2 regions of the Inediibacterium massiliense genome follow, and region 1 is predicted to be linked to the other one. Evidence: riboswitches for the same ligand, from Rfam matches in the RefSeq annotation. Region 1 holds a riboswitch; the other holds the start of a gene.

What was found. Region 1 has a riboswitch for S-adenosylmethionine ahead of BN2409_RS07190 (Na+/H+ antiporter NhaC family protein). Riboswitches for the same ligand answer to the same signal wherever they lie in the genome.
Region 2: it holds a riboswitch for S-adenosylmethionine, as region 1 does, so the genes downstream of both, metF (methylenetetrahydrofolate reductase [NAD(P)H]) here and BN2409_RS07190 (Na+/H+ antiporter NhaC family protein) in region 1, are expected to answer to the same signal.

The regions. Positions count from the first base shown of each region.
Region 1 covers NZ_LN876586.1:719,020-724,586, reverse strand. Annotated here, with positions in the region: gene BN2409_RS07195 (M3 family oligoendopeptidase) at 171-1,838, opposite strand; gene BN2409_RS07190 (Na+/H+ antiporter NhaC family protein) at 1,881-3,200, opposite strand; SAM riboswitch class I at 3,266-3,367, opposite strand; gene trmB (tRNA (guanosine(46)-N7)-methyltransferase TrmB) at 3,428-4,078, opposite strand; gene sdaAB (L-serine ammonia-lyase, iron-sulfur-dependent subunit beta) at 4,393-5,073, shown strand; gene sdaAA (L-serine ammonia-lyase, iron-sulfur-dependent, subunit alpha) at 5,076-5,567, shown strand, end outside.
Region 2 covers NZ_LN876587.1:1,255,144-1,260,710, forward strand. Annotated here, with positions in the region: gene BN2409_RS14590 (homocysteine S-methyltransferase family protein) at 1-591, opposite strand, end outside; gene BN2409_RS14595 (vitamin B12 dependent-methionine synthase activation domain-containing protein) at 581-1,249, opposite strand; gene metF (methylenetetrahydrofolate reductase [NAD(P)H]) at 1,265-2,158, opposite strand; SAM riboswitch class I at 2,263-2,364, opposite strand; gene BN2409_RS14605 (Rpn family recombination-promoting nuclease/putative transposase) at 2,493-3,320, opposite strand; gene BN2409_RS17360 (hypothetical protein) at 3,471-3,683, opposite strand; one part of gene BN2409_RS16995 (IS3 family transposase) at 3,813-4,074, shown strand; one part of gene BN2409_RS16995 (IS3 family transposase) at 4,074-4,960, shown strand; gene BN2409_RS14620 (hypothetical protein) at 4,938-5,375, opposite strand.

The DNA.
Region 1 (5,567 bases):
GAGAATTTATGAAAATATAGAATAAGTAAGAAAATGCTTAGCATTACACTGTTTGAGCATAGCGAGTTTGTAATGCTATTTTCGATCGTTTCTTTATATTTTCCAAATTTGAAAATCAGTGACGTTTTTTATGACTTTGTCTACAAACTTATCCACCCATAAGGTGGTTTTTAATTTTGTTTTTGTATTTCCTGTACCATATTTTTGATACAATCCTCTTCAAATGGAGATTTTATTTTTCCTATATTCACAAGCTCTAAAAAAGATTTGCTTCCTCCTGTTTTACATACATTCATATAGTTTTTCCATGTACTTTGAAAATCTTTTTTAGCTTGCATAAAAAATTGCAATGCACAAATTCCTGCCAATATATAATCAATATAATAAAATGGGTTTTTAAAAATATGTCCTTGTTGATGCCAATAACCGCCTCTTTTTAAATACTCATTTTCTCCATAATTTCTATAAGGAATATATTCATTTTCTAATTTTGCCCATAGATCTTTTCTATCTTTTATAGACATATTTGGGTTTTCATAAATATGATGTTGAAACTCATCTACTAATGCCCCATAAGGAATAAAGTGTAAAAACTCCCTTAAATGAACTTGTCTATATTGATCTGCATTTTCAAAAAAATGATCCATATAAGGATATGTGAAAAATTCCATACTCATAGCATGAATTTCACAAGCATCTAAAGTTGGAAAGTTGTATTCAGAAATGAGATAATCTTTACTTAAATACATTTGAAGAGCATGGCCTGCCTCATGAGTAAGTACATCTATATCATCTGCTGTCCCATTAAAATTTGCAAAAATAAAAGGCGTTTTATATTGTTTGATATAAGTACAAAATCCAGCTGGAGATTTCCCACTTTTACTCAATACATCTAATAAATTATTTTTAATCATATGTTCAAAAAAGTATTTTGTCTCCTCTGATAAGTCTTCATACATTTTTAGTCCCTTATGTAAAATTTCATTTGGATTTAATTCTAATTTTGCATTTCCTTTTTTGAAATAAATGAGTTCATCATAATAATAAAGTTCATTTAAATTTAATTTTTTTCTTTGTTCTTCTCTTAATTTTAAGCTTAAAGGAACAATATATTTTTTAATATTCTCCCTTAAATTTTTAATCATCTCTTGATTATAATCTATTCTAATCATACGATCATATCCTAATTGTACAAAATTTTTATATCCTATTTTTTTAGCCATTTGATCTCTTACTTTTACCAATTCATCATAGATTTCATCAAAGTGCTTTTCATTTTTCATAAAAAAATCATATTTTTTATCTACAGCTTTCTTTCTTATATTTCTATCTATATCCATTTGAAATAATCTCATTTGAGGAAGAGTATGATATTTTCCTTGAAAATATATTTTTGCTGAAGACAATAGAGTTGTATACTCACTCATGAGATTATTTTCAATATTTAAATCTTTTAAAATCAGAAAAGATACTACATTCTTTTTCATGTGAGCAATTTTAAAAAGCTGACTTCCCCATTTCTTTTCTAAATCATTTTTATATTTGGATTTTGTCAAAGCTTTATAATACTGTGAAATTAAATTTTCATAAATAGGAGTATATTGATCAAAAAAATTTTGTTCCTCTTTATAAAAAGAATCCTTCGTATCTATACAGTGACGAATATAAACAATAGTTTTCATACTTTCAAATTCATTTCTTAATAAATTGATCTCCTGTAATAATTGATCCTCTTCCTCAAAACTTTGTCCATCACAAAATTTTTGTAGTAGATGATTAAATTTTTCTTCATAATTTTTTATATCTGGTCTTTCATACTCAAATCCACTAAATTTCATTTTTTCACCTTCCTAGTACAAAACCCCAATCTTAGATTGGGGCTATTTTTCAAAACTTAAATCTTTTATAGAAGCTTCTTTAGGTCTTGGAATTCCAAATACAATTGCAAGTATTACACAAATCCCCATTAAATAAGGATAATATAAATATTTCATAATAGATATAGATGATATTCCTGCTACACTAGCTGCAACTAAAAGTTGAGCTCCATAAGGAATCATTCCTTGGCAAAAGCAGGAGAAGGTATCTAGTAAGCTCGCTGATCTCTTAGGATCAATATCATATCGATCTGCAATATCCTTTGCAATAGGTCCTGCCATTACAATAGCAATGGTATTATTAGCAGTACAAACATCTACAATTCCTACTAAAAGAGCGATTCCAAACTCTGCTCCTTTTTTTCCCTTGATTCTACTTGTAATAAATTCAAGTAGGAAATCTATTCCACCATTATATTTAATAACTTCTACCATACCTCCAATTAAAATAGATATGATCACAATCTCTGACATACCCATAATCCCTTTTCCTATAGCTTGCACAAATCCCCATATATCAAAGGCATGCGTGTATATACCAACTACTCCTGCAAATAATGTTCCGCCTACTAAAACAATCATTACATTAACTCCTAATAAAGCTCCTATTAAAACTGTTAAATAAGTCAATACCTTTAATAAACTATATTCATAATTTCCATCTAATACCATATTTCCTACATTTTTAGATGCAAATAAAATTGCTGTGACCATTGCAGCAGGTATAACAATCGCAAAATTCATCTTAAATTTATCTCTCATTTGACATCCTTGTGTTCTTGCAGCAGCAATTGTTGTATCAGAAATCATAGAAAGATTATCTCCAAACATAGCTCCACTAACAACTGCTCCTAATGCAAGTCCCATAGGAATTCCAGTCTTTTGTGCAATTCCAACAGCCATAGGAGCAAGTGCTACAATAGTTCCTACTGAAGTCCCTACAGATAATGAAATAAAACATCCTATTACAAAAACTCCTGCGATTAATATATTTCCCGGCAATATACTAAGACCTAAATTTACAGTTGAATCTACTGCTCCCATCTCTTTTGCTACTTGAGCAAATCCTCCTGCTAAAATAAAAATGATACACATTAAAATAATATTTGTATTTCCTGCTCCTTTACAAAATACTTCTACTTTTTCATGAATGCTAGTCTTTCTATTCATTGCAACAGCTACAATACTTGCTCCCAAAAAGGCCACACTCACAGGCATTTTATAAAAATCCCCTACAACAATAGATGTTGCTAGATACATTACTAGGAATACACCTAGTGGAATCAAAGCCCATGGATTTCCTTTTTTTTGATTTTTATTCATTATTATTCCTCCTAATTTTAATAAATAAAAAACCTCTTGCAGATAATGCAAGAAGTTATCTTCCATTCTTATCTGTCAGGTAATACCTGATGGAATTAGCACCACAGAATTAAATTCTAGGTTGCTGGGTTTCATAGGGCCAGTCCCTCCACCTCTCTGGATAAGATACTATTTAATTTTTATACTGTAAGTATTATATGAAAGTTTTATAATAAAGTCAATAGAATTTAGATATTGTTATTATTTACTATTTTTCCTTCACATCTATAAATCTTAAGACCTTGATTCATAAATTTATCTTCGTATTCTGTTGTAACATTCTCTATATCACTTTCTTTTAAATCTAATGATATATTTTTTAAATACAGTCCCTCATTACTAAACTCATTTAGTGAAAACTCAAATAGTTTTTCATTATCTGTTTTAAAATGAACTTCGCCTGTTTCTTCTAATATATTTTTATACATCTTTAAGAAATTATGATGAGTTAATCTTCTTTTAGCCCATCTCTTTTTAGGCCAAGGATCACAAAAGTTAATAAATAATCTTTGTACTTCGTTTTTATCAAAATACTCCTCTATTTTTTTTACATCTCCCCATATAAAAAGAATGTTTTTAAGATCTAATTCATATGCTTTTTCCACAGCTTTTAACAAAACTTCTTCTTTCATTTCCATTCCTATAAAATTTATATTTGGATGTTTCAAAGCCAAAGTAGTCAAGAACTTTCCTCTTCCCATCCCTAATTCTAAATAAATAGGATTTTCATTTTGAAATTCTTCATTCCATTTTCCTTTATATAAACAAGGATCTTGTATCACATAAGTAGTATAACTAAGTAGTTTCTCATCTGCTCCTTTTTTCTTTCTTCTTCTCATATTATTCTCCTTCTTGAATTGATCCATCATATTTAGTAACTTAAAATAGTTTATGAATATTTTATCATACTTTGAAAATTTTTTTTATTTTTATGGGTATTTTATATTATTTTGTAATGTATACATAATTGAAAATAATATACAAAAAATAGGAGTATGCTATAATAAAATTAAATATAAATACATTGAATATTATGAAACAGGGTATCTATTTATATATACGATTTACATAGAACTCAATTTAAATTTTTCAACAAATTTTCAAAATTTTTATTAAAATCTTAATCTTATACTCATACTAAGGAGTGAGAATAATGAAAAATTACAGTATCTTTGATATTATGGGACCTATTATGGTTGGACCATCTAGTTCTCATACTGCTGGTGCTGCAAGGCTTGCCAAAACTTCTCGAATTATTTCTGGAGGGAATATTGAAAAAGTAAAATTTTTACTTCATGGATCTTTTGCAAAAACATATAAAGGACACGGAACTGATAAAGCATTAGTAGCAGGAATCTTACTTTTAGACCCTTGGGATGAAAGGCTTCGAAATTCTTTTGAATTAGCAAAAGAACAAGGTATTTCTTTTGAATTCATAGAAACAGATTTAGGAGATGTTCACCCCAATACTGTAAAATTTATCATTATCAAAAAAGATGGTTCTACTTCAGAGATTACAGGCTCTTCTATTGGAGGAGGAAACATTCTTATTTTTGATATCAATGGAACTTCTGTAGAATTTACAGGAAATAATCCAACCATTATTACAAAACATCAAGATGTTCCTGGAGTCATATGGCAAATTACAAAAGTATTATTTGAAAGAAATATTAATATTGCCAATATGAAAGTTTATCAAAAGAAAAAAGGTGTAGAAGCTACTATGGTCATAGAAACTGATGGTTTATTATCCGATGAAGTCATCGAAGAAATAAAATCCATATCTTTGATTGATGATGTAAAAATTATCAATCCTATGGTGGAAGGAGAATAGATATGTTTGTAAACTCTGGAAAAGAATTGATAGAAGTCTGTCAACAAGAAAATTTAACCATTTGGAAATATACTTTAAAATCAGAAGCTGAAGATAGTAGTTTAACTGAAAAAGATGTTTTTGAAAAAATGAGAAATTCTTTTAAAGTAATGAAAGCTTCTGCTGAAGAAGCTTTAAATAAAGAAGTAAAATCTCATAGTGGGCTCATTGGAGGAAACGCTTTCAAACTTAATAAATATGTCCAAAATAAAAAAACTTTAACAGGAGATTTTATGGTAAAAGCAATGGCTAGAGCTATTTCTTGTTCAGAAGTCAATGCTGCTATGGGTAGAATTGTAGCTGCTCCTACAGCTGGATCTTGTGGAATTGTCCCTGCAACTATTTTGTCTGCTGGTGAAAAATTAAATCTATCTGAAGATGATATGGTAAAAGGTCTTTTAACTGCTACAGGAATCGGCATGATTATTGCAAAAAATGCTACTGTATCAGGTGCT
Region 2 (5,567 bases), on a different contig from region 1:
CCCTAATCCCTCGAGGACCATAACCATTGTAAGAGGATCCGTTCCAGTAAATGTTCTTCCTGTATCATCATAAGTCATAGTACAAAATATAGGTAAATCACTATTTTCCTTTGCAGCAAGAACAGCAGCCTTTGCTTCATAAATATCAGATAAGGTTTCAATCAAAATCAAGTCACATCCTGCTTTGGCCCCTGCCTTTACTTGTCTTTTAAAAATCTCATATGCCCTATCAAAGCTTAGTGTTCCGATAGGTGTCAATAGCTGACCAATAGGACCTATATCTAATGCAATATACTTATCTTTCACATCTTTTATAGAATCCTTTGCTACACTTACTGCTTTTGTAATCACATCCTCTACTGTATATCCAGTTTTTTCAAGCTTTAGTTCATTAGCTCCAAAGGTGTTGGTTGTTATGATATCTGCACCTGCTTGAAGATATTTTTTATGAATTTCTGTAATAATCTCTGAATGAGTAAAATTATAAATTTCAGGTATATCTCCTGCACATAGTCCTCTTTTTTGCAATTGTGTACCCATAGCACCGTCAAAAAATAATCTTGTTGTTTTTAGTAGATCTTTAATTGCCACAAAAATTCTCCTCTCTTTTAAATGTACAATCTCTATATTTACTACATTCCTTACAACTTGAGTGCTTTGTGGTAATATTATTGTCTTTAAAGCCAATAATAGCTGTTACAGATTTTCTAGGAATTAAAATCTTTTCTTTCGTACAAGTAAGACCAATTTTTTTATATGCTTCTAAGGTATCTAAAATCATAGGCTGTATATCTATCGAAAAGTCTCCATACCCTGGACTATATCTATGGGTAATTCCTAAATTTCTGCTATTTGCTTGCTTTTTTATTTCCTTTTGTACCTCATCGCAAAGACTTTCTACAGCTGTAGTGGCACAAGCATCTAAAATAACAGCTTTTGTTAAATTTGTTTTTTCATATAATTTGATTTTATTTTCTATATGATTCCCAAGAGTTACAGCCATAATGGCACAAGTACTTGAATCCTCTAGATGATTTATAATATCTTTTCCTTTAAAGATAAGCCTACTCCCTAATATTTCAATATGTTCATCACCTTTTTCTATATCAAAAACTTTTATTACATATTTACATTGTACACATTGTTTTGTTTCCTCTATACATGTATCAATCAATCTATCTAAATTTTCATCTATATTTTGATGCCTATATCCTAAATACCGTAGTACTTCATCTTTATGAATATACAATTTCGTTCATCTCCCTTACACTGCATGCTTTTTATTGAGAGCATATATAATAGAGCTAATGTTTGATACAATTCTTTTTGCTACTTCCGGATTATTCATAGTATAAATATGTATGCCATCTACTCCTGAAGATAATAAATCTATAATTTGATCTGTAGCATAGGCAATACCTGCATCCTTTAATGCTTCAGGATTGTTTTCATATTTGTCTATAACTTTTAAAAACTTTTTAGGAATATACGCACCACACAAAGATATAATACGACGAATCTGATTTTTATTAATCACTGGCATAATCCCAGCTTGTATAGGAATATCGATATTTCTTTTTATAGTTTTTTCTTTAAATTCGTAGAAAAAATGATTATCTAAAAACAATTGAGAAATAAGAAAATCCACTCCAGCATCTACTTTTTTACCTAGATTGAACAAATCTTTTTCTTTTGTTGTATCCATATGTCCTTCTGGATAGCAAGCTCCTCCTATGCAAAATTTTTGATTGATCTTGATATGTTTTATCAAATCAGAAGCATATTTAAAATCTAGTTCTTCTGACAATTTAAATTCAGGATCTTGTGGCAAATCTCCTCTTAGAGCCAATACATTTTCAATATTATTTTCATTTAATTCTTCTAATATATTATTAATTTCTTTTTTATTAGATGTAATACCAGTAAGATGTGCCAAAGCTTCTATATCATATGTATTTTTGATCATAGATGCAATTTCAACAGTTTTTTTACTTGTACTTCCCCCTGCTCCATAAGTCACACTAATATAATCAGGTCGTAGAGGTGCCAAAGCATCAATTGTATTATAGATGGTTTGAATCGAAGCCGATGGTTTTGGTGGAAATATTTCAAACGAAATAACTGGTTTTTTCTTTGTAAAAATATCTTTTATGTACATAAAAACTCCTCCTCATAATAAAATTAAATTTATAAACAAAAAAACCTCTTCTAAGATGAAGAGGTCTTTACCTAATATCGCTCTATGAGCATAATATACACCTTTTCTCATCTTTCAGAACAACGTTCTGCAGGATTTAGCACCTAGCATAATGCTGGTTGCTGAAGCTTCAATGGGCCCGTTCCCTCCACTTCTCTTGATAAGAGTATTCAATTGATATTTTATTTTAAATTTATTGAATATGATTATATATAAGTTTTGTAAATCTGTCAATATAATTTTTAGATAAAACAACTTAAGATCTACCTAATGCTTATAAATACATATAACTATTTTAATTTTTTAGTTTTAATATTTCTTCTTTTGTTAAGCCAGTTTTAATTGATATAGTATCTATATCCAAAACATCTAATAAATTTTTTGCTATTTCTATTGCTTTTATATATTCTCCTTCTTGCCTTGCTGTATCTAGTTCTTCCTGTTTATCTATAAATGCTTTTAGATTATTTTCATACAAGCTTCTTTCATCTTCATCTAGATACATTACATCTAATACTTCTATAGCTTTTTTAATACTTGAATCTTGTTCTAATTCTTTAGGAATTTTATTTTTACTATATTCATAAGCATGATTTAAAAATGTAACCCATCTATCTAATCCTGTTTTTAAATCTTTTAATTCTTTATCAAATTTTTTGAGTTCAATAAAGTGTAATTCTAGTAAATCTGAAAATTCTTTTCCTGTTCGTAGGTTTAAAAGCTTATACATATTATGATATTCTTTTCCCTCTAAGTAATCAAAATCTAATATATTGATTCCTATTGTTTTATTGAGCGCTCCATATCTTCCTTTTTCTAACAATTGGTCTGTATATACCTTTGCCCAATAATACAATGCTCTTTTATCATAAAAGCTTTGAGGAGCTACTTGAATTTCTATATCATACCACTTTCCTTTTTCATCTACAGCTTTGATATCTAATATAGACATTTTTCCATTAATATAATTAGATACATTGTATGGATTTTTTATAGTTATATCCTCAATTTGTTCATCTATCAATATTGAATTGATAAATGAAATCAATAGATCTTTATTTTCTTCACTACCAAATAATTTTTTAAATGCCAAATCTACTTTAGGATTGATTCTACACATCATAATCACTCTCCTATAGATACTTTTCTTATATTAAGAATACCACAAAAGAGGCTTTTTTATAATACATAAAAAGCCTCTCAAATTAATGTTTGTATATTCTCTGAATCTCTATGGTAGATATAGTAAGTATATGGATAATGGGAAGTTGTATTAACATGTTAAATCTATCATTTTTACTATTCTATCTGAAGGTAAGGATATTCCATCAACTAAAAATACCATTGGGTTATCATTCAGAACAACATTATCAAACTGGCGAAACATAATAAAATTTAAAATTTTTAAAATAAAATACTCAATTCTACTTTTTGTACACTTAAAATCATATCCTCCCTCAAAGGTACTATCATCAATTTCATTCAAATTAACATATGTTTTAATAATATATGGTTTACTATTCTGTTCCCAACAATGAGTGTCCTGCTATACTAAAGTTGTAACACCTAACGCTAGTTTGATGTTATAATTCAAACATAGAAAAGGAGTTGCAAAATGGCGAATAAAAAATATGACCCAGAATTACAAAAGAAAGTATTACGTCTTTATCTTGAAGAAGGTCGGACTGTAAAAAGCTTAACTGAAGAATATAATTTAGGGAATGGTACATTGAGATATTGGTTAAACAAGCACCGTGAAGAATGCAAGACAAATACTGATTTAAAAGAAGAAACAGATTCTTATATTGAAATTCAAAAGCTGCGTAAACAGCTGGAAGAACTTGAAAAGGAGAATCGTTTTCTAAAAAAGGCGGCTGCATTCTTCGCGAAAGAAATCGATTAAAAATTTATGAATTCATAAAAAAATACTGCAATGAATTCGGTTTACGATGGCTATTATCCAAATTTAAATTATCCCCTAATGCCTATTACAATTATCTTAAAAAGAGAAAACAAAAATATTTTAAACACAAAGCTCAATTAAAAGAATTAATTGAGACAATTTATCATAGTAAAAATGGTACTGTAGGTTATCGCATGATAGCAGATTTACTTAAATTAAGTAATGTATCATGCAGTTATCCCACGATTTATAAGTATAGGAAAGAGCTAAATTTAAAAGCTATAATTATGAAAAAGAAACAAAAATATATAAAAGGAAGTATTCATAAAACTTTTAAAAATCTCTTAAATCAAGATGTTACTGCTTCCAAGCGAAATGAAAAGTGGTGTACTGATTTTACCTATCTTACATTAAGCAATGGTCAGAAACGTTATAATTGTAGCATCATAGATCTGTATGACAGAAGTGTAGTTGCAACGTTGAACAGTAAATGGATTGATTCAAATTTAGCTATAGATACGTTGAAAATAGCATTAAAAAATAACCTAATCAAAAATAATTTAATTTTGCATAGTGATCAAGGAGCGCAGTTTGCTTCAAAAGAATTCGTAAAATTCTGTGAATCTAAGGGTGTCACACAAAGCATGAGCAAAGCTGGTTGTCCTTATGATAATGCAGTTATGGAACGATTTTATAATACATTTAAAAATGAACTTATTAAACAATATCGTTTTGATACTGATCAGCTTCTCAATGAAGCTGTTAATGACTATGTTTATGAATGGTATAATTTTTCAAGACCACATTCGCATAATCAAGGAAGGACACCCTTCGAAGCTAGGTATGGAAATCAAAACTAGCACATAATGTTACAATTTTACTTGACCAGAACAGAGCAATCTTTGGTTTTCTCACAATTTCTGATATTTTTTTAATTATCTCAGGACATCTATTTAAATGTTGTACATTTATGTTAAGATGTATTCTATCATTATAAAGAAAACCATTAATACAATGATCACCATTGATTCTGCTTCTTAATAGTGAATTTTCATTACAATCTACTGGAATATCATTATGAGTAATTATCAAGTTTCCTTCACACTCGCTAAGTTTAATGTCAAACTTTTGTAAATAAGACTTAATACAATTTTTCTCTCTAAAAATATCTACTAAATTCAAAAATCCTTTTTTGTAAGAAAGCTTGTCTTTTATTGCAGCTAAATGATAAAAATATATCCCCTCAAATCTTGAAATAATTAAATCATAATCCAACTTAATATTTACAGTGTCTAAATAAGAATAAAAATCTAAAATATCAAACTAATAAAAAAATTAGTTCGTTCTTCTTGCTCTATTGTCCGGTATTGAAATACAATAAATTTTTCAATTAACGTTTTTTCTAGATCAATTATTGTTTCTAACGCAGTTTGTTTATCAAAGCAATCCAAATACATGTTTCCTCAA